DNA from 2 places in the Paenibacillus sp. V4I7 genome. Region 1 is predicted to be linked to the other one. Evidence: riboswitches for the same ligand, from Rfam matches in the RefSeq annotation. Region 1 holds a riboswitch; the other holds the start of a gene.
What was found. Region 1 has a riboswitch for cyclic di-GMP ahead of QFZ80_RS09490 (putative bifunctional diguanylate cyclase/phosphodiesterase). Riboswitches for the same ligand answer to the same signal wherever they lie in the genome.
Positions count from the first base shown of each region.

Region 2: it holds a riboswitch for cyclic di-GMP, as region 1 does, so the genes downstream of both, QFZ80_RS30005 (DUF192 domain-containing protein) here and QFZ80_RS09490 (putative bifunctional diguanylate cyclase/phosphodiesterase) in region 1, are expected to answer to the same signal.

Region 1 is NZ_JAUSZD010000002.1:1,852,935-1,864,090, forward strand. Features, by position in the region: gene QFZ80_RS09460 (hypothetical protein) at 1-181, shown strand, start outside; gene QFZ80_RS09465 (threonine synthase) at 265-1,470, opposite strand; gene QFZ80_RS09470 (YheC/YheD family protein) at 1,626-2,372, opposite strand; gene panD (aspartate 1-decarboxylase) at 2,365-2,766, opposite strand; gene QFZ80_RS09480 (sulfite exporter TauE/SafE family protein) at 3,153-3,920, opposite strand; gene QFZ80_RS09485 (MFS transporter) at 4,117-5,448, shown strand; gene QFZ80_RS09490 (putative bifunctional diguanylate cyclase/phosphodiesterase) at 5,469-7,250, opposite strand; cyclic di-GMP riboswitch class I at 7,313-7,404, opposite strand; gene QFZ80_RS09495 (HAD family hydrolase) at 7,611-8,261, shown strand; gene QFZ80_RS09500 (GNAT family N-acetyltransferase) at 8,303-8,725, shown strand; gene QFZ80_RS38925 (DUF3502 domain-containing protein) at 8,736-8,801, shown strand; gene QFZ80_RS09505 (electron transfer flavoprotein subunit beta/FixA family protein) at 9,084-9,920, shown strand; gene QFZ80_RS09510 (electron transfer flavoprotein subunit alpha/FixB family protein) at 9,982-11,124, shown strand; gene QFZ80_RS09515 (FAD-dependent oxidoreductase) at 11,121-11,156, shown strand, end outside.
Region 2 is NZ_JAUSZD010000002.1:6,372,004-6,383,159, reverse strand. Features, by position in the region: partial or broken gene QFZ80_RS30015 (response regulator) at 301-648, opposite strand; gene QFZ80_RS30010 (GspE/PulE family protein) at 678-2,318, opposite strand; cyclic di-GMP riboswitch class I at 2,373-2,465, opposite strand; cyclic di-GMP riboswitch class I at 2,873-2,963, shown strand; gene QFZ80_RS30005 (DUF192 domain-containing protein) at 3,069-3,401, shown strand; gene QFZ80_RS30000 (Flp family type IVb pilin) at 3,422-3,604, shown strand; gene QFZ80_RS29995 (Flp family type IVb pilin) at 3,638-3,835, shown strand; gene QFZ80_RS29990 (Flp family type IVb pilin) at 3,857-4,039, shown strand; gene QFZ80_RS29985 (A24 family peptidase) at 4,138-4,659, shown strand; gene QFZ80_RS29980 (TadE family protein) at 4,656-5,036, shown strand; gene QFZ80_RS29975 (pilus assembly protein TadG-related protein) at 5,047-5,982, shown strand; gene cpaB (Flp pilus assembly protein CpaB) at 5,997-6,680, shown strand; gene QFZ80_RS29965 (CpaE/TadZ family protein) at 6,723-7,589, shown strand; gene QFZ80_RS29960 (TadA family conjugal transfer-associated ATPase) at 7,620-9,053, shown strand; gene QFZ80_RS29955 (type II secretion system F family protein) at 9,059-10,012, shown strand; gene QFZ80_RS29950 (type II secretion system F family protein) at 10,018-10,938, shown strand; gene QFZ80_RS29945 (hypothetical protein) at 11,003-11,156, opposite strand, start outside.

The DNA.
Region 1 (11,156 bases):
GCTTCATGAGGAGCATGGTCCAGTCCTAGAGGCTGGATTCGTAGCTGTTGAAGACGGCAATAATACGTGTGCGCTTCCGCTGCAATATTTAATGACGTTATATTTATTGAATCGTGACCCGGCAGAGCCTTTAATTCAAGCGATGTATCGGTTGTATGAAGAAAATAATTTAGGTCAATAAAATTTAGAACTAAACAGCCAGGAGGGCTTCCTCCTGGCTGTTTAGTTTGATTTTAGGGAGCTTATAGCGGAATAGTTACCTATCTACAAACGGCGATAATCCTCATAGCTTCTAATAATAGGAAGTGCAGAGATGGAACCAAACTTCACATATTTCATCGCGTGCGACGTGTTAAAAAGCACAACGGAATCGCTCGGACGCAGCCATCCGCTATCGCAGAGGGCGAGCAGACCTGCCCAAGTTGCCGAGCCTTCGGGGGAGGAGGAGATGCCCAATGAGCCCAAGGTATGCGTGGCTTCGGCAATTTGGCTCTTGGAGAGAGCGATGGCTGTGCCGCCGCTTTGTTCCACAATCGACAGGATGAACGCCAAGTCTGGCGGATTCGGTACGCGCATACCTGTCGGACTAGCTTCTACTCCGGCAGCTTGGGCACTTTTAGCTTGGCTGCAGGCTATGCCATCTACAATTGGCTGGCATCCCTCTTCCTGCACGCAGACGAATCTTGGCATGGGACCGTCAATCCAGCGGAGTGCTTTGAGCTCCTGGTAAGCTTTCCACATGCCAATAATACCGGAGCCGCCGCCGGTTGGATAGATGATAACGTCGGGGAACGTCCAACCAAGTTGTTCGGCGAGCTCAAGTCCCATTGTTTTCTTGCCTTCTACACGTCCGGGCTCCTTCAATGTGCCGACGTTAACCCAGCCTTGATCTTGTTTACCCGCTTCAATGATTGCTGCTGCATCATGAATGAAGCCGTCGACGAGGAAGGTGGCAGCTCCATATAACGGACATTCGTCCACGATTAATGGCGGGCAATCCATGGGGATAAAGACAGATGCCTCGATCCCTGCACGCCCTGCATAAGCGGCTAATGCGCCCGCGGCATTTCCATTGGATGGAACGGCCGCTTTCGTCGCTCCTGCTTCCTTGAGCAAGGAAACAGCGACGGAGAAGCCCCTCGACTTAAAGCTCCCCGTAGGGTTCTGCTCTTCTCTCTTGATCCATAACCGTTTAATAGGCAGCTTCTGCTCCCATTCCTGCATGCGCAAGAGTGGCGTCCAGCCTTCGCCTAAGGTGACGATACAATCAGGGTTACTCACTGGAAGCAATTCTTTATATCTCCACATCGATGGGTAGCGTGTTTGTAATGCTTCCTTCGTTAACGTTCTAGCTATGTGCTCCAAGTCGTAATCGACCAATAAAGTGCCACCGCAGTCGCATTTCATTTCTTGATAGCGAAAAGGGAGCCTTGCAGAACATCGTGAGCAATAAAGCCCCAATCGGTTCATCTCCGGGCCTCCTCAAAGTTTTCAATAGGAAAACTATCGTAGTTTTAATTTGAGTTTTGCTATTGCAAACTCTTATTTAGACTATTACCAAGAGGAGAAGAAGGAAACGGCTTGTGTCTTTTGATTTATTTTATTTTCGAACTTATTTCTCCGATTCATTTATTTGGTTTGCTTTTGTGAAATGACTTTATCTTGTGGAATATCGACTTATCCTTCAGTTTCAAAAATAGCTCAAGCATAGGAGCAAAATTAACCTCAATAATCCAAACATTTCCCTCTTTGTCAAAAGCCATATCAATCCCCATCGTACGCACCCAAGGATAGAAAGGACCTAATTTCTGAGCGGCTTGCAAAGCAACTTTATCGAGCTGTGAGAGGAGGTCGGCAGCCGGCATCGTTTTGAGCACCGAATTTTTGAGCGCATGCTCCACCGATACAACCTTGCCGCTGCTCATACGAATATTCGTTACGATAAAGCCCTTTCCGGCCACTTTGGCTAGTTTACCGGTCACTTCCCAAGGCGAATTTAGGCGGCGCTGCACCATGACTCTGAGATCAAAGGGCCGGTCATTCACCGTGGCAAGCGGAATTCGCTCCTGAATGATGTTATTCTTGCCCGCTTTCTTTTTGATATAGGCGTTTAATTGGGTATGCTCTGTAAAATTTTTCTTTGTAGCGCCATCCTGCACCTCATATGTGGAAGAATCCATCTTTTTGATCCGAATGACACCATTGCCCCCATAGCTCCCAGTCGGTTTAATGATGACCTCACCGTATTTTTTTATCATGCGCCAGAAAGAGCTCTCTCTCAGCCAGGCTGTTTCTGGAAGATTCACATGAAGTTTAGACGATTTCCGCAGCAGCTTATATTTGGTCCATTTGCTTGTGTTTAGTTTATTCATTGAATTTCGCTTCTTGCTTGAGAATAACTAGATCATGTTCTTCAACCCGGAGCAGTTGATTGCGTTCATCAACGAAAACCACTTGAGGTTTGAGGTTGTTAATTTCTGTTTCATTCATAAGTCCCATACTAAGAATAATTACGAGATCGCCTGGAGCAAAAAGATGGGCAGGGGGACCATTCAAACCGATCTTGCCGCAGCCTTCCGGCGCAGGTATCGCATATGTTTTCCACCTGGTGGCGTTTCGCAGGCTTGTGACTTGAACCATTTCATAGGGTAAAATATTCGCTTTGCGCATCAATAAACCGTCTATGGTAATGCTTCCCACGTAATCCAAATCGGCTTCCGTTACCGTCGCACGGTGGATCTTCCCTTTACACATTAGTCGCTGCATATGCAGTAGCTCCTTTATCATCACATAAGGTATTCATCACAAAGTATGACTAAGGTCGGCATCCTGGTGTAGGTTAGAAGCCTATTTCCAACGAAAAATGGGTAAATGCCACGTTGAATTATGGCTGTGATATACTAATTAAACGATTATATGTAAACCTTGGGTAGATGGGAGTGAAAAGTTCTGCAGCCTATTCTGGTTATGAGGACAGAAGCAGAGGGTTCAACTAGTGCGGTCAATGCTGCTAGGAGCGGATATTTCCCGGGGAACCGCACAAAACGACAGGATATGAGTACAACAAGAAGCATCCGATTAAGCTTACTCGGATGCTTCTTTGTATGGATGACCGGTTCAATGGAAAATAAAAACAGAGCCTCAGCTGCGCTTCATCCTATTAATTTAATGCCGCTAATTAATATCAGACTTGCAATAATTGTGCGCAGAATATTGGTCGGTGCCTTGGTGGATAGCATGCTGCCGATAATGACGCCGGGAATGGAACCGATGAGAAGATTGAGGACGAGTGTATAATTCACATTCCCCATACTTGCGTGCAGAATACCTGCTGTTGTCGCAAGGAAGAAAGCGTGAGCGATGTCTGTTCCTACGAGCTGAGCAGGGATCATACGGAAAAAGTAAAGCATCGCAATGGCATACAGGGAGCCAGATCCAATGGATGTAAGCCCGACAACGAAACCCAGTACAGCACCAATTGTGATGGTTAGTCCTCGTTTCTCCTCCAAAGATTTGAGCTGCCAGCGATTTTCTTTGATCTTGTGGCCGAAGAAAACCTTAAACAAGGTTGCAATCGCTACTAGAATCAAGACATAACCAAGGGCATGCTTAATAATGATCTCCTGATTATGAAAGAACGAATTGAATAATTTCAAAACAATAACGGCTGCGATTACACCTGGAATACTACCCATAGCTAACATTTTAACCAGCTTGAAATCAATCGTTTTCTGCCGCCAATGCTGAATCGTGCCAAAAAGCTTTGTAATCGAATTATAAAGAAGGTCTGTTCCCACGGCAATTGAAGGATGAATACCAATCAGGATCAAAATAGGGGTGAGCAGCGAAGCTCCGCCTACACCAGTCAATCCGACCATAAAACCAACCAATACACCCATAAATAAAACTGTTAAAGTCATGTTGTCATGTCCCCAATCTAATTACCCACTAACCATATTGGATTAATTTTATTACAGAGAAAAGCATTATGTAAAGGAAATTTTTTAACTTGCTTATTATTTGACTTCATCATGCGCTGAGCATGCTATTCATCCATTCTGGAATCAGTTACAATATATGGATGTGAAAAAATCAGCATGTAGGGAGGGGACATCCATGAGAAATCGAACAACGGTTATGGTGAGTATTGTTTTGGCGGTATTAGTGTCGTCTATCGATACCACGATTGCGAATACCACCATGCCGATTATAGTGAAAGAAATTGGTGGCAATGACCTGTATGCATGGGCATTTACCTCTTATATGGTCCTTTCTACTGTACTAGCTCCACTAGCAGGCAGACTTTCTGACCTATTTGGGCGGAAACGTATCTTTGCAGCAGGTATACTTCTGTTTCTTTTCGGATCTGTTCTTTGCGGTTTATCTCAGAGCATGCTGCAGCTGATCCTGTTCAGAGCCATTCAAGGGATTGGTGCAGGGGTGATGATGCCTTTTCCTGCCATCATTGCGGGAGATATTTATCCAGTGGAGCAGCGAGGTAAAGTTCAAGCGTATTTTACCGGGATGTGGGGGTTATCTGCGATTTTAGCGCCTCTACTGGGCACGTTCTTCGTTACCTACCTGAGCTGGCGGTGGATTTTTTTCGTCAATATACCGGTATGTATCATTGCACTTCTTGCCTTGCAGCCGTATAAGGAAGTGTATCAACCGAAGAAAGCAGTGGTCGATTATGGCGGAGCTATTTTGTTTGCCTGTGGAATATCCTTATTGCTGCTTACAACAGCAGTTGAGCATTATAGCTACATCTATGGTGCGCTAGGGGGGATATTTATGATTGCTTTCTTTTTTTATGAGAAAAGACATCCTGCGCCAATTGTTCCGTTAAACCTACTTCGCAATCGTCCGGTGGCCATAATGATTGCAAGCTCCTTTCTCAGCTGCGCGGCTCTCTTTGGGACTTCTAGCTTCATTCCTCTCTTCTTGCAAAATCAAGGCTACTCGTTGTTTGTCAGTGGTATTGCTCTTCTGAGTACATCCATTGGGTGGATGGCCGTTGCTGTGCCTGGTGGAAATTGGGTGCTTCGCTATGGATATAAACGGCTTTTAGTTATAGGTAATATGATACTCGTTATTACAGCAGCCTTATTTTATTTCATACACGAAGGTACTCCATTCTGGTACACGTTTACCGCACTAACGGCGCTTGGTCTTGCTTATGGAATAATTTTCACCATTACTACAATCGGTTCACAGCAGCTTGTAGAAGCGAACCAGAAGGGGATTTCCACCTCGCTTCAGCTCTTTGCACGGAATATTGGAACAGCGGTCAGCGTAACCATCATGGGGGCAATCCTTACTAAATCCAGCGTCTTTTATACGGGTATTCACGGCATGTTCGTATTTGGACTTTTGGCAAGCTTACTTTCATTGGCCATGCCGTTTGCTATTCGCTCGGTGTCCAATCTGAAAAGCCAGAAGACGGAGTAACATCCGCATTCTGGCTTTTTTCATAAAGCATTTGGACTAGCATTATCATCATGGATCATATAACTCTTTTCAAATAGCTCGGCTGTAAGTGGAACAGATAATAAGTATCCTTGTATATGTTGACAACCAACTCTCTCTAAAAAAGTGAGCTGTTCATGAGTTTCTACACCTACAGCAATGACACTCAATTTTAAACTATATGACATGGCCATAATAGCTTCAATGATAGAAGAATCAGAAATAAAGGTAGAGATGTCTTTAATGATCGATTTATCAATTTTCAAAGTATCGACTGGATACTTATGTAAATAACTTAAAGAAGAATAACCAATTCCGAAATCATCGATGGAGATTTTAACTCCCTCACGCTTTAAAGCATAAAGCTTTTCCATACAGCTGAGGCTGTTATTCATCAATGCACTTTCGGTAATTTCAAGTTCTAAGTACTTTGCTTCCAGCTCATTTTGATGCAGAATATCAAGAATCATTGTCACCAAATCTTCTTGATGAAACTGAACAGCGGATATATTGATTGCAATAGGAACAGGCTCCATACCTGCAGCTTGCCATTTATTCATTTGTACGCAGGCCGTTTGTAATACCCATTTTCCAATTGCAATAATTTGTCCGGATTCTTCTGCAATAGGAATAAATTCCTTCGGCGAGACGCTTCCTAACTCATGGCTATCCCACCTAAGTAAAGCTTCAACGCCGATGATTGTGCCGGTAGGAATATGGAATTTGGGTTGGTACATCAGGTAAAGCTCATTTTGTTCTCTGGCTGTCCGAAGGGATTGTTCACAGGCACTTCTCCTCGAATGAATGACACTCAGTTCCTGTTCATAAAAATGATAATGGTTTCCTCCACGTTCTTTGGCCCGATACATCGCTTGATCGGCATTTTTCAGTAAAACCTCCGGATCTTCTCCATCGATAGGATACAAAGAGATACCAATACTGGTGGAAACAAAAATATTTCGCCCGTCGATTTGGAAAGGAGCTTCCAATTGTTGAATGATTTTCTCCGCTTGCACAGCTGCTGACTTCCGATTTCCGAAAGGGAACAAAATCACAAATTCGTCGCCACTTAGTCTGGAGACAATGCTTTGTGCAAACAAGCTTTCTGAGAGCAATGCGGAGAACTTTTGCAAAACAAGATCTCCTAAGTGATGGCCTAAGGTATCGTTGATGTGCTTAAACCGATTTACATCAAGGAAAAGTAGCGCTAAGCTTTGCTTATGTTGTTTGGCGTTGTTTAACGCATCATGGAAAAGCTGATTGAACTGGTTGCGATTCGGCAAACCTGTCAGAAGATCAAAGTAAGCTAGCTGCTGTATCATTACTTCAGATTTCTTTTTTTCAGTCAGATCGCGAAGATAAGCTGTATAGACAAGCTTTCCTTTATACGGAGTGCTCGTAATCGTTATTTCTGCCGGAAATACGCTGCCATCCGATCGAAATGCTTTCAATTCGATTCGCTTACCGATAATCGTCTCGTCTTTAGCCGTGAACAGCAGATTTAAGAAGGTTGTCTCCTGGCCATCTTTTTCAAAAAGAAAATCAATTAACGTAAGCCCTAGAGCTTCTTTGCGTTCGTATCCAAAAATGGCTTCTGCCGCAGGATTAAACGCAATGATCTTCCCACTTGAATTAAGCAACATGATACAATCGATAGCAGACTCTAAAAGGGATGCTTTGAGTGCTGTTTGGTTAGTAAAGGATATGTAAAGAGCAGTTATTGAAATAATGAACGTTAGCAGTATGAGGTAAATAGGATAACTATCTATTAGCGTAAGATGCATGAATCAACCTCATTTCGTATAAATAAAAAAGTTCATCCCGAATGAAAGGATGAACTCCTTGACTCGGTAACCTGTCGTCCATAGCATCCAATTAGGGGTGCCTTAGGTCATGGCTTTGCGTCGCATTGTTTCCAATGGTTTGCTTTTGACGATTCTATATATGTAGTTCAAAAGGCACTAGTTAATGATGTAAAAAGCTTATATACCAGTTAATACGCCTCATTATAATTAGTTAAAAATGACGTGTCTATAGCGGTATTTACATATAATTAGCGAAAAATGTCGAATTCAACTAAAAAAAATTAATAATGCTAATTTCTTAAAATTTCTATAGTTCTAGAGATGGATAGGTGAGGTTTAATGAGTATATCAAGTCAAGTTCGAGGCATTATTTTTGATATGGATAATACACTGCTGAGGTCTAGCATTAATTTCCAAATGATGAAAAAGCAAGTGGCGGACTACCTTACAGAGAATGATTTACTGCCAGTTGGTTTCCCGATTCAAGAGCATACCACATCAACCATGATTGAGCATGTGAAAGCGAATGGGATACCTGAAGAGTCCTATAATGAAGTAATGAATATGGTCGTTCAACATGAACTAATAGGCATGGAGGGTGCAGGACTGGAATCCCATGTTTCCGAGCTTCTAAATGTTTTAATGACGGGCTATGTCCTGGTTATTGTTACAAATAATTCATACAAGGCCGCAGTACATGCGTTGGAAACGACTGGAATTCATCCATACTTTGATTTGATCATCGGAAGAGAGCAGATGAATGCCATGAAACCATCTCCCTCCGGGTACTTAGCCGCTAAGCAGCATTTTCCACAAATTCTTGAGAACGAATGGATATCGATCGGTGATTCGTGGATAGATGGCAGAGCATCCGTTGATGCAGGAGTTCCCTTTATCAGCTATGGGCCAAACGGACATCTGATGAAGGAGAAGGGAATCACCCCTATAACGCATATTGACAGCTTGCTTAAGTTGTTAGATTATGTGTAGATAATGTAAAACGAAAGTAGTGAATAAAGATGTTAGTGAATGTGAAATTCCGACTTAACGAAATTGAAATACAAGAACTGCTGAGTTACAGCGTTTTCCCCGATCCGGAGGCGCTGCAACCTGTCATTGAGCGTTATGAAAATGATGCTAATCTATGGTTGTTTGGATATGAATCCGAAGGTATCTTGGTGGGCATCATCGGCTTTGAGCTCAGTGATAATCAGGAGATGACGATCACTCATCTGGCCGTTGAACCGGAGAGCAGAGGGGTAGGCTTTGGACGGGGAATTATCCTTGAAATTATTGAAGATATGCACCCTGTTCGAATCGTGGCTGAAACGGATGAAGAGTCAGTCCAATTTTATCGGAATATTGGGTTCGTTATTCGCAGCCTTGGGGAGAAGTATCCCGGTGTTGAGCGTTTCCTATGTACCTATGAGGTAGAAGAAGCGGAAGAGGATTAAAGCGGCAGGTATGGATAAAATTATTGCTGAGAAGCAAAGACAATTAGACGAATGGGCGAAAACGAACAAAAAATAAGCCTTAAATAAGGAGAGAGCTGCATTCCACGCTTTGGCGTAGGTTGCGGCTTTTTCATTCTCCGAGCAACATCGGTAAGATTACTTTTGGGCCTTGGACTAAAGTAAGTGTCATGTTAGGAGGCTTTTCGCATATATTGTGTTAGATTATTAACTTAAAAAAAAGACTGAAAGCGATTTCGTTTCGTCATTTTAAGTGACAAAATTCACAATGCTGACAAGCTCAGATCCGTTTGCTGTCGAATGTGCAAGCAAGTTTCCTAAGAAATAGGAGGGTGCAGAGATGCTGCATATAGTCGTTTGTATTAAGCAGGTACCTGACTCTAGAGAAATTCGCATTGACCCCAAAAATAATACGTTAATTCGCCAAGGTGTCCCAAGTATCGTGAACTTCTATGATATGCATGGGCTGGAAGAGGCGCTCCGTATTAAGGATGAACAGGGGGCAAGGATTACAGTAGTCACAATGGGACCTCCGCCAGCGGAGAAAGGATTAAAGGAATGCATCTCCCTCGGGGCAGACGATGCTGTGTTGGTGACGGATCGCGGCTTCGCGGGAGCGGACACGCTGGCGACATCGTACGTTGTTGCCCGAACCATCCGTAAAATTGCTGAAACGTGGGGACCGGTGGATATCGTTTTTTGCGGCAAACAAACGCTGGACGGCGACACGGGGCAAGTTGGGCCAGGCGTCGCATGCCGATTGGATTTGGAACAGCTTACTTATGTAAACAAAGTTGTTGATGTGGATGAAAAGCGGCGAAAAGTTCGTGTGCATCGGCTCTTGGAAGATGGCATAGAAGTCGTTGAGACAAGCATGCCGGTGCTGATCACGGCGCTGAAGGAACTGAATAAGGTGAGACGAGCATCGCTGCCCGGTATGATTCGGGCTGCGCGTTATAAGCCGACTGTTTGGACGACAGCTGATTTTCCGGATCTTGAAAGAGCGAAAATCGGGCTAAAAGGCTCACCAACGATCGTAGCCAAAACATGGGTGCCCGAGATAAAAGCGGTTAAAACGCACATGATCGCGTTTGATTCACCAGAAGAAGCCGCTGCTCAGCTAGCCGATCAGCTCATGACGAAAGAGATGCAGACTTTGTTAGACTGGTCTTCATGAAAGAAAAGCAGGGGTACTACCTAAACTCTGAATCACCGTTATGGGAATGGAGGAAGACACGATGACAAATGAACAAACACACGACCAGCCTGAAGCGTCGATGCCCGATTGGTCGGCATATCGGGGGGTATTAATCGTTGTAGAGCAGCGAGATGGAGCTGCGAAGAAGGTTTCCTGGCAGCTGCTGGGCGAAGGCAAGAAGCTGGCCACGAAGCTTGACGCGCCGCTCATGGCGCTTGTGATCGGTGAGAATGTGGCTCACCTCGCCGATGAAGCCGTGCATTACGGCGCGGACAAGGTGTTCCTATGCGAAGCACCTGAGCTTCGCACCTACCGGACTCGGCCATACAGCCGTGTCTGCTTGAAGCTGATCGAGGAAGCGAAGCCTGAGATCGTGCTGTTCGGCGCGACAGCGACGGGCCGCGACTTGGCAGGTGCGATAGCGACACACCTGCCGACGGGGCTGACGGCCGACACGACGCAGCTCGACGTGGAGCCGCCGCCGTCAAGGCTGCTGCTGGCCAGCCGGCCGGCTTTTTCCGAGAAGATGATGGCCACCATCCTCTGTAAGCAGTACCGGCCGCAGATGGCGACGGCGCGCGCCGGGGTGTTTCAGGCGCTGCCGAAGGACGCGACGCGCCAAGGCGAAATCATTCGCATCGAGGCGACGATGCGAGAGGAAGAGATTGCCGCGCAGGTGCTCGACTTCCTGCGCGAAACAGGCAAGCTCAATCTCGAGGATGCCGAGATTATCGTGGCAGGGGGCCGCGGACTTGGCGGGCCTGATGCTTTCGGGCTGCTCGCCGAGCTAGCGGATGCGCTCGGCGGCGTCGTTGGCGCATCGCGTGCCGCGGTCGACGCGGGCTGGATCGGGCATGAGCACCAGGTTGGTCAAACCGGTGCCACGGTCAGGCCGAAGCTATACTTCGCCATCGGCATTTCCGGTGCAGTTCAGCATACCGTAGGTATGAGCCATGCGGACGTCGTCGTCGCGATTAACAAAGACGACAAAGCGCCAATCTTCCAATTTGCACATTACGGCATAGTAGGCGATATGTTCAAAATTGTTCCTGCCATTACGAATGAGATAAGGAAGCGTCGAACTTTATTTGGCATCCAACGAGCAAGTACTGAAAGCTCCTTGCCGTCCTACGATTTGAAGACAGGGGTTAACGTGGCTCTTGAAAGGAGTGAAGCCAAGTGAACGAGAAATTTGACGCGATTGTTGTTGGCGGT
Region 2 (11,156 bases), 4.5 Mb from region 1:
ATTTGTGTTCTCATTCTCGGTAAGGTCTGGAATCTCGATTGACGCTGCTATTAGTTCTGCAGCAGCTTCCTGTTCTATCGTCGCTGGATGCGAATCCTCGAGCAGTTCGAGCAACGCGGCAGGCTCAATGCCCGCCACGACAGCTTCAGCCTGATTGTCTTCACATTTTTCTACGGGATGTTCGTGTTCGATCACACTTGGCTTATCCTCGAATTCGATAGGAGTTTGATCCTCTGAATGTGCCGTAAGGTCTTCCTTGCTAGCCGAAGGTGCAACGCCGAGATGGGGTTCTGCATGAGTTTGGATCATTTCAATTAAACGGACGGGGTTGAAAGGTTTCATTAAGTAACCTTTAGCCCCGGCTTCAAGCGCATCGAAAATCAAATCCTGCTGATTGCTGGCCGAGCAGATCAACACGACGGCGTCGCGATCGAGCTTAAGAATTTCCTTAATGGCATCGATGCCATTCATTTCAGGCATCGTTAGATCCATCAGGACGATATCCGGAATCAGTTCTTCATACAGCTTAATAGCTTCTCTACCGTTAGTCGCTTCTCCAACCACTTCATAACCATTCTGCTTTAAGCAATCGGCAGCCATTTTGCGCATGAATTGGGTATCATCAACAATAAGAAATCGGTAAGACATCCTAGTTCCCCCTTAGAATTGGATTGCTGTCAATCGATCGTTTTTAACACTTCTTCGACGGTAGTGATGCCTTCACGAACTTTGAGTAGCCCATCGTACAATATCGTTTTGTAGCCGATTTGCACTAAATGGTTTTCGATTTCCTGGATCGGACGTTGCCCAGTAATGAGCTCGCGCAGCTTTCCGTCAATAAGCAGCACCTCCTGTAGGGCAACCACACCTCGATAACCGGTATCGTTGCATACTCTGCAGCCAGTCCCTCGAGTCACGGTTAATTTGCCGCTGATCTGGGTGGATACCAAGGTTCGGAAATTGCCGATAATTCCTTTTCCGTTCTTCTGATCATCCGAATGCAGAACTGCATGAGCTTCAAATAGCTTGATTTCATCTTCGGTAGCGGGCAAGGATTGAGCGCATTGACGGCATATTCGCCTTACCCAACGCTGAGCCACAATGCAGGAAAGCGAAGCGCTGAGCAGGTGCGAGTCTTTATTCATGTCCATCAGCCGGCTTATAGTCTTGACTGCACTGCTGCCATATATGGCACCGAGCACAATACGGCCGGTGAGGGTCGTCCTTATTGCCATTTCAATCGTTTCCGCATCATGGATATCACTGACCATGACGACGTTCGGATCCTGACGCAATACCGACCGAAGCACATGAGCAAAAGTCAGGCCGAGCTGTTCGTTCACCTCCACCTGTGTAATTCCCGGCATTCTGAGCTCTATTGGATCTTCGATGGTTATGATTCTATGGTTTTCGTTTGTCAGTCGAGTGAGGATCGAATATAACATGGAAGTTTTCCTGCTGCCTTCCGGCCCGCAAATCAAGATCATGCCGCTTGGCAGTCCAAGCGCTTTTTCGAATTTTTGCAAATTGGTTTCACTGAACTCAAGCTCGGAAATGGCTAGTTGAGGTTCAGAATTATCTGTCAAGCGAAGAAATAGGCTTTCGCCGTTAACACTTGGCAGGGTGGATACGCGTATATCCAACTGCTTGTGGTCAACCTTAATCTGAAAACGGCCGTTTTGTGGCAGCCGCTCTTCAGAGGCATTTAGATTGGCTAGAAGTTTGATGCGTTTGAACAACGTTTCATGCATGTGTTTAGAAAGCGTTTTCTTATTTTTGAGCGAACTGTCAATTCGGTATTTGACTATAAGCCCGTCTTCATGCGGTTCGATATGAATGCCACTTGCTTGTTGATATACGCCGGCTTGAATGATTTCATTCAACGTTTCTACGGTTGTATCGACACCATAATATCGGTTGATGGCTTCTTCCATTTCGATTCGCATGGCTATAAACGGTTGAACACTCATACCCGTCGCCATTTGAATAGCTTTAATCGCCTCTTTATTTAAAGGGTCGATCATGGCCACCTTGAGTTTACCTCCGGCGCAGCTGATTGGAACGAGATGATACTTCCTGGCAATCGATTCATCTATGAGCTGGACTGTAGGAAGATCAAATATCGTTTCGTTGAGATTTACGACAGGTACGCCTAGTTGGAACTCCAGCGCCTCGACGAGCTGACGCTCGGTGATAAACCCAAATTCGGTCAGTATCCCCCCGAGCTTTTTTGGGTGACGCGTCTGTTCCTTAAGCGCCTGATCGAGCTGCTCCTCCGTAATAACGCCATTCATGACTAGAAGTTCGCCAATGCGCATGTGCTCCTCCTTACTGAACGTATCTATTTAATGAAAAATAAAAAACCAAGCTGCTAGAGCGGCCCGGCTTTCATGCCATCGTATCTCGATGGGTTAGAACCGTGGCTTTGCGTCCCCGGCTTTCGCGCGGGTTTGCCTTTTATCATTCACTTGGATTACAGGATTCGTCTAACCATATAATTCGACATGAATAATAACATTCTGTAAGTTTATTTAAATTCCTTCCTTGCACTAGTCGTACTATTTTCCTAATTTTCAGCATTTTTTTTTGGTTCGGATGTAGGTCCAGCCTAAAAAAAATCCTGCCTTTCAAAGCCTATGAATTTATGGGAATGACATAAAACAAGGGGTTTTCTCCTAAATGATGGAATAGCGTTATCACTTTATACCCACAATAAATAGTAGGAGAACTATAAGAGAAGGTGTCTTTTGGCATGAAAATGAGTTATCTAAATTGTTAGAAAATTGGGCTTTTTGGTGGATACCTAAAAATCAAGTCGAATTCTATGATGAAAGCATCACAACGAATTCCAAGCGGAACATCGCATCTGGAATCTCGACAAAGGCAAAACCGGTGAAAACCGGCGACGCAAAGCTATAGGGGCTAACGCACGACAAAACGTGTCAAGCCAGCCAGCTGCCGAAAGAGGAAGGGCGTTTGTTTTGCTGTGCATATACAGCAGCAACCCCACCTTTCGGGAAAGGTGGGGTTTTTATTTGGCATAAGGGGGTCAAGACTGTTTGAGGCTGGTGAATACGAATACGGGCGAAACGATAGCCCAGCAGGTGATGGAGGCCAAAACCTTTGGTCGCAGACTACGTGGGTTGCTCTTTACAAAGCGACTTTCCAGCGGGTTATGCCTTCACATCGAACCGTGTAGATCGGTACATACCTTTTTCATGCAATACGCGATTGATGTGGTTTATCTGGATAAACAGCATCGTGTCGTAGGCGTAGAAGAGCAGTTGAAGCCGGGACGCGTTGGCGCTGTATTCAAAGGAACGACTTCAGTGGTGGAACTTCCCGCAGGCAGTATCGGCCTTACCCGAACGACCGTCGGTCAAACGGTCCAATTTATTTAAAAACCGAGGAGGAAATTAAAATGAAAAACAAAATCAAAGGTCTTTTAACAGAAGAGCAAGGACAAGGGATGACAGAGTACGGATTGGTTCTGGGTGTAATTGCGGTGGGTGTAGTTGGCATTCTGTTTGCATTAAAAGGGAATATTCTTACACTCTTCAACAGAGTGAACAATGATGTCTCGAATGCAGCTACTCGCACTTAATAAAATCAGCCTTCTTGTATGGAAGGGAACTATATGATGACAGCTAAATTAGTAGACTTGTATACAAATGAGCAAGGCCAAGGTATGACAGAGTACGGCTTGGTACTTGGCGTTATTGCGGTGGGTGTAGTTAGTATCTTATTTGGTATAAAGTTGGAGGTTTACAGCCTCTACGATAAAAGTGTTCGCGTCATCGAGCAATCAGCCAGAACAGTAGGACTTCTCGATTAAAAAAGGAGTGAAATGATTAAGGTGAGCAAAATCAAAAATCTTTTGGTTGAAGAACAGGGTCAAGGGATGACAGAGTATGGTCTGGTTCTTGGGGTTATCGCGGTTGGTGTAGTTGGTGTTTTGTTTGCACTGAAGGGTAATATTCTCACACTCTTCAACAGAGTCAACCAAGATGTAGCAAATGCGACTAATGGTACTCCATAATAACAGCGGTTGTCTTTTATATTAACGCTCCAATGAAGAGGGTCTTACGTTTTACGGAACGTAGACCCTTTTTATAAAAACATTCTTGGGAGGCAGGTATGGTTGTAGTTGACAGTTTGCTCATTATCATTCTCGCCATCTGCGTATTCACCGATCTGAAGTCACGCAAGATTTACAATGCAGTCACTTTACCAGGCACTGTAATCGGTTTCATGCTGCTAAGCGCATCTGACGGCTTTCCTGGTTTTGTGGATGGTGTACTAGGCTTTGTTGTGGGGTTCGGTATCCTTTTGATTCCATATCTGTTAGGAGGAATGGGTGCCGGCGACGTGAAGCTGCTCGGGCTTGTCGGCGCATTCAAAGGCGTAACATTCGTGCTGCTTGCTTCCGTCTACATGGCATTAATCGGCGGTGTGATCGCACTTGCACTCCTCCTATTACGTAAGGGTGTTATCGAGAGACTCAAGCAAGTTATTTTCTCGGTAGTGCTGCTAAGATATGGGATGAAAATATCTTCTGCTATGAAAGATGACGCCTTTACGGCAGCATTTCCGTATGGTGTTGCGATTGCAGGAGGTGCGGTATTAAGTCTTTGGCTTAGAGGGTGGGGGATTTTATGATCAAAGATGAGGGAGGGCAGTCGCTGACGGAGTTTGCCGTTATTCTTCCTATTTTTTTATTGCTGGTATGCGGTATCTTCGATTTCGGCCGATTGATGTATGCCTATATGAACATGAACAACGTTGCACAAGAAACGGTGAGGTTAGGCGGATTTGATAGGACAGATTTAGAAATCGAAACGTTCGCTAAAAAGTATGTGCATCTTGGCGATTCAAACTTACTTAGAGTTGACATCTCGCCAAAAGAGCCCAATCGCCATTCCGGCGACTATGTTACCGTTACCTTGGAATACCCATACACGTATATGACACCCATTATTTCTAAGCTGCTTCCGGCTCCGACCGTTAAAGCCGCTTCAACGATAAGAGTGGAATAGGGGGCTAGTCATGAAACTTAGTTTGATTATTGAAAAGCTAAAGCGCCTCATGGTGCGACAGGATGGAAATGTCGCCGTACTGGCGGCATTCGTATTGACTGCATTATTGGGTATGACGGCGGTCGTAATAGAAGGAGGTAAGGTATATGTCGTCAAAATGCACCTCCAGAAGATGGCGAATACGGCCGTTCTGTCAGGTGCACAAGAACTGACCACGACGGAGAATAATGTTCGCGATGTTGCGAATCAAATTCTAAGCATCCATGGAGAAACGGCAAGTTTAATCGATTTATCTGTCACCATGAAAGACAGGACAACCGCCGTTCTGAAGAAAGTTGTGGATGTGCCTCTGGCCAAAGTGATTGGATTTGATAAGGTGTCAATCAGCGTGAAAGCAACGGCGAAGATTGAGGCCATGGGGGCTGCTACTGGAGCGGCGCCGATTGGCATCGATGAATCCGTACAGCTGCATTATGGTCAAACCTATCGCCTTAAAGTTGACGAAGCGGAGGCCACGACCGGTAACTTCGGTATCATTACACTGGGAACTAAAGGCGGCTCCGATACCTACGAGATAAATCTGACTAATGGTTATAAAGGAATGGTCTCAGTCGGTGATGTGATCGATACGGAAACAGGGAATAAAGCCGGAGGGACACGTGATGCTGTACAGGCAAGAATAAATAGGAGCCCTTACACACCTGGTGATATGAGTCACCTCGATGACCCGCGTATTCTGCTTGTCCCGGTGTATAAGCCACATAACTATACGGGTGGACAAATCAAAAAGATTGAAATTACCGGATTCGCCTACTTCTATCTAAGCGAACCCATGGATTATAACACGAAAGAAGTCATAGGCGTATTTATCCAAAGACCCGGCATAGGATTTGTTAAACCAGGGGCAGTAGACCGCGGTGCATATGTTATTAAACTAACTGAGTAGGTGGCATGACAACCATGAGATCAAAAATCATTTTTATTGCGGCACTCATAATGGGACTAGTAACAACCTTTCTTTTCTTTAACTATATGAAGCAGTACAACCAAACGACGACAGTAAGCGAGAACATGGTCGAAGTTGTTGTCGCTAAGCAGCAGATTCAGAGAAATCAACAAATCCAATCCGGTATGCTTGAAGTGAAGATGGTTCCCTCCCTGGGTCTACATCCTCAGTCGATGAAGTCAATAAAAGAAGCAGAAGGCAAATTCGCAGACGCTTCCATTGAGACAGGAGAAATTCTTCTCAGTCATCGTGTTAAAGCAAGTAAAGATGAAGCCGCTATCGTAGCGAAGAAAGTACAGAACGGATATCGTGCTGTTTCGGTAGGCGTTAATATTGTGCAATCGGTCTCGAATTTGATCGAGCCGGATGATTATGTGGATGTTCTAGTTACGATTCCTCCGAAGGAAGGAATGGATAAGCAGCTTGAGGCATCCACGGTACTGCTCAGTAATGTACATGTCCTTGCAGTCGGCAGACGGATGGTCGAAACAGACAAGGAACACCCCTATGCGGAATATGCCACTGTAACCGTAGAAGTAAAGCCGGAAGATGTACCGAGACTTGTTAACGCAGCTGATCGTTTTAAAATTGGCTTAGCTTTATATTCAAGAGTCGTTCCTGCAGCTGAGAAGAAATAATATTTAACGTTAAATACCAATGAATGGAAGGAGGCAACTCTCATGTCCGATGAAGAACAAACTGTTGTAGAGCAAGTACGGAGTAAGCGGGGAGAAATGATTGCCATCTGCAGCGCGAAGGGCGGCATAGGAAGGACAGCGCTGGCTGTTAATCTTGCTGTCGCCTTATCCAAGAACTACTCGAAGAGCAACAACATTCAAATCTGCATCCTAGATGCGGATTTTCAATTCGGTGATGTATGTTTAGCCATGGATCTCCATCCTACGTTCACCATTAAAGATGTAATGGACAGTATCGATACCATGGATAAGCACACGTTGGCGAGCTACCTGATTAAGCATAACAGTGGGGTGAAGGTGCTGGCCTCGCCGGATCGTCCCGAATATGCAGACCTTGTAACTCCAGACAATCTGGACAAGGTGTGTGATTTACTGCTTTCACAATATGATTATGTCATTGTAGATACACTTTCCGGGTTTTCAGGAAAAACATTGCAAGTAATCGAGAGAGCGGACTCCGTATTAATGGTTACAACCCTTGAGATGACAGCAATAAAAAGCACCAAGCTGATGATGGAAACTCTTATACTGCTTGGACTGCGGGATAAAATGAAGCTTGTCGTGAATCGGTCCACCATGGAGAGTGTGATTAAAGTCTCCGACGTACCGGAGTTGCTGAATGAGGAAATGCCTTTCTACGTGCCCAATGAGTTCGAACTGGTATGTCAGTCGATGAATGACGGCATACCGGTTGTCTTGAAGAATAGTAAATCGGACGTTGCAAAATCGGTGTACAAGATTGCAGAGCAGCTCATCCAGCGACGTGAAATCAGCGTATTTAAGCCAAAAGAGCCTTCGTTCATTCGAGGAATCCTGCATCGAGCGATAGGGAGCACATCCATTTTTTAAAGAAAATGAACCCAACTGGAGGAGTCCATCATGAGTTTACTTGAGAAACTGCAGGCGAAATCGGGGTATCAGCAGCTTGAAGCTGCGCAAGCGGAATCTCAGGACGCACCAGTCGCAGCGGAGAAATTGGAGAAGAAGGATTTAATGGCCACGTTCCGCCGCATCCGTGGTACGGAGCAGCCGCAGAAGGAACAGCGCGAGCAGATGAGCAAGCAGCATGAATTGAAGAATCGGCTGTACAAACAGATTTTCAGTGAGCTAAAGGATGACAATGTCGAGGAAATTATTCCGAAGCTCGATGCCATGGCCGTCGAGATCATGAAAGAAGACGACTCCTTCCGGGGGAAGGTGGATCGCAAGAAAGTCATTGATGAGCTTTCCAACGATTTGACCGGGTTTGGACCGATAAATCCGCTGCTCTTAGACCCTGATGTTTCTGAGATCATGGTGAATGGCCCGAATCAAGTGTATGTGGAGCGTAAGGGAAAGGTTGAATTGTCTTACGTACAATTCCGTGATGACGAACATGTCATGAACATAATCGACAAAATCGTCGCGCCGATTGGACGGCGAATAGACGAAAGCTCTCCGATGGTGGATGCGCGCTTGCCTGATGGCTCCCGTGTGAACGCCATTATTCCTCCGCTCGCGCTTAATGGACCGACTGTTACCATTCGTAAATTTTCCAAGGATCCATTTACCATAGAGAACTTAATCAACTTCGGCACGGTTACGCGGGAGATGGCCACTTTCCTTGATGCGTGTGTAAAGGCGAAACTCAATATTTTTGTCAGCGGCGGTACGGGATCAGGTAAAACAACGACACTCAACGTGCTCTCATCCTTCATTCCGAGTGATGAGCGCATCATTACCATTGAAGATGCAGCCGAGCTGCAGCTGTGGCAGGAACACGTTATTTCGCTCGAATCGAGACCTGCGAATATCGAAGGCAAAGGTGCCATTACGATCCGCGATCTAGTAAAGAACTCGTTGCGGATGCGCCCAGAGCGAATTATTATTGGGGAGGTACGGAGCGGCGAGGCGCTGGACATGCTGCAGGCAATGAATACGGGTCACGATGGATCGCTGGCAACAGGTCACTCAAATAGCCCGCGCGATATGATCTCTCGTCTGGAAACGATGGTGCTTATGGCCGGGATTGATTTACCGATAAAGGCGATCCGGGAACAGATTGCGGGCGCAATTGACCTAATTATTCAACAGTCCCGACTGAAAGACGGTTCACGCAAAATTACGCACATCACCGAAGTACAGGGCATGGAAGGCGATGTCATCGTGCTGCAGGATATTTTTGCATTCGAGCAGTATGGTTTGGATGAGGATGGCAAAGTGATTGGCAAGCTAAGTCCGACAGGGGTACGCCCGAAGTTTTATGAGCGACTTGAATCATCAGGTATTCAAATTCCTTCCTCGGTGTTCTTTGAAGCGGGGTGGCCAAATTGATTTGGATGCTGACAGTGATGGTGCTGTTGACCGCACTGCTCTTATTTTCAGCGATCTTTCAAAGCTTGTTTCATTCAGACCGACGGTTGAACCGCAGAATGAAGAAGATTCTCGAACTTGGAGACAAGCAGAAGCTTGGGAAACGGAAGTTTAATCTTCTTATTCAGATGCAGGTTTACCGCCGTCAAGTGAAAGAGAAGATGTTAACCAAGAAAAAAAGTGAAAAGCTAGAGCAGATCATATCGCGCTCTGGAGTAGCCATCGCACCTGAAGAGTATTTGATGTTCCAATGGATTGCTGCTTTGCTGTTGTTTGCCCTGCTGCTGCTGATAACGAGTAATCTTGGTTTCGGCCTTATAGGCTTTGTAATGGGTTATTTATCTCCAAGACTCTGGATCAAGAAGAAAACGCGGGAGCGAATCAAGAAATTTAATGATGGGCTAGAAGATATGATTATGACAGTTATCGGCTCTCTTCGTGCGGGATTCAGCTTTGCGCAGGCGTTGAAGACAGTCGTTGATGAATCGGAAGCGCCGATCAAAGATGAGATAGAAATTCTGCTGAAGGAAATGCAGTACGGCACAAGTATGGAGGAATCGCTTGAGCATTTAAAAGTAAGGATGCCGAGTGAAGATTTGGACTTGTTGGTTCAAGCTGTGCTGATTCAGCGGCAGGTGGGTGGGAATTTAGCCGTGGTCCTTGATACAATTGTACGTACGATTCGTGACCGCAATAAAATTCATCGTCAAATCAAGACCTTAACGGCACAGGGGAGAATGTCAGGTTGGGTAATCGGGCTGCTGCCATTCGGGCTTTCCGTCATTTTATATCTCATCCAGCCCAGTTACATTGGAACGCTGTTCACGCATCCGATTGGGCTTATGCTTATAGGCGGAGCTGGCGTATCGATGCTCATCGGGCTTTTCCTAATTCGTAAAATGACGACCATCGAGGTGTAGCCTGAATGATGATGTATGTGACCTTTTTCTTAACGATCTTACTATTGATCCAGTTCTTGTTCTCATTAAAAAAGGAAAAAAGCGCAAAAGTTAAGCGTCGTTTATCCATGATTACCGATAAGGAAGCAGCGGCGGCTCGCGCCCTCGAAGATGAGGAGAAGAAAGAGCTGAACGTGATACAACGCGCTATGCGGAGCATATGGCTGCGGATGAAACGCAGATTCGAGCGCAAGAGCGGGATGCGGGATACCGGGATTGAGCTGAAGCTGCTGCAGGCGGGTAATCCTTTTGGCATGGGGACATTCGAGTATCGACTCATGCAGATTATGATGATGATTGCCATGCCCATCATTGGTGTAATCTATAGTTTATTAATTAAACCGGATATTAGCGGTATGCTGCTGGGCGGATTGTTCGGATTTCTGATAGGTACAGTCCTGCCATCGTATTATTTGAGTGCCAAGACGAGACAGCGCAGCAAGAAAGGTCTCCGTGAACTCCCTGATATATTGGATTTGCTTACGGTCAGCTTGGAGGCCGGGTTAGGTTTTGACTCTGCACTCCACAAGCTTGTATTGAAATCGGAAGGTGTCGTTTCGGGGGAGTTCCATCGCTGTTTGGAAGAGATACGACTTGGCAAGACACGGCGTGAAGCGCTGCTCGGAGTTCGTGACCGGCTGGTCATTGAAGAAGTACGCGTGTTGATCAGCTCCATTCTTCAGGCGGAGAAACTCGGGATCGGTATGGTACAAGTGCTTCGCGTCCAGTCACAGGAAGTGCGAGAACAGCGTAAACAACGCGCGGAGGAAGCGGCGATGAAGGCTCCAATTAAGATGCTGTTTCCTCTGATATTGTTTATTTTCCCGAGTTTGTTTATCGTTCTGCTTGGACCGGCGGTCATTCAGTTTATGACGACTTTTAAGTGAGTACATTAGCGTTACAGGCAGGCTCATCTATGGATGGGGCTGTTTTTTTACGTTTTGAATCGAGCTATGCAACAAACCCTTTAAAGCGTAGAGCTAAAAAGATATATAAGGTGAAAGAAATCCATATGAACAGGGTAGTATAGCCCACTAATTTCCAAACGATAAACGAGGAATGACCAGAGTTTCGATTTGAACGTTTCAAAAGTTGATCCAGATGC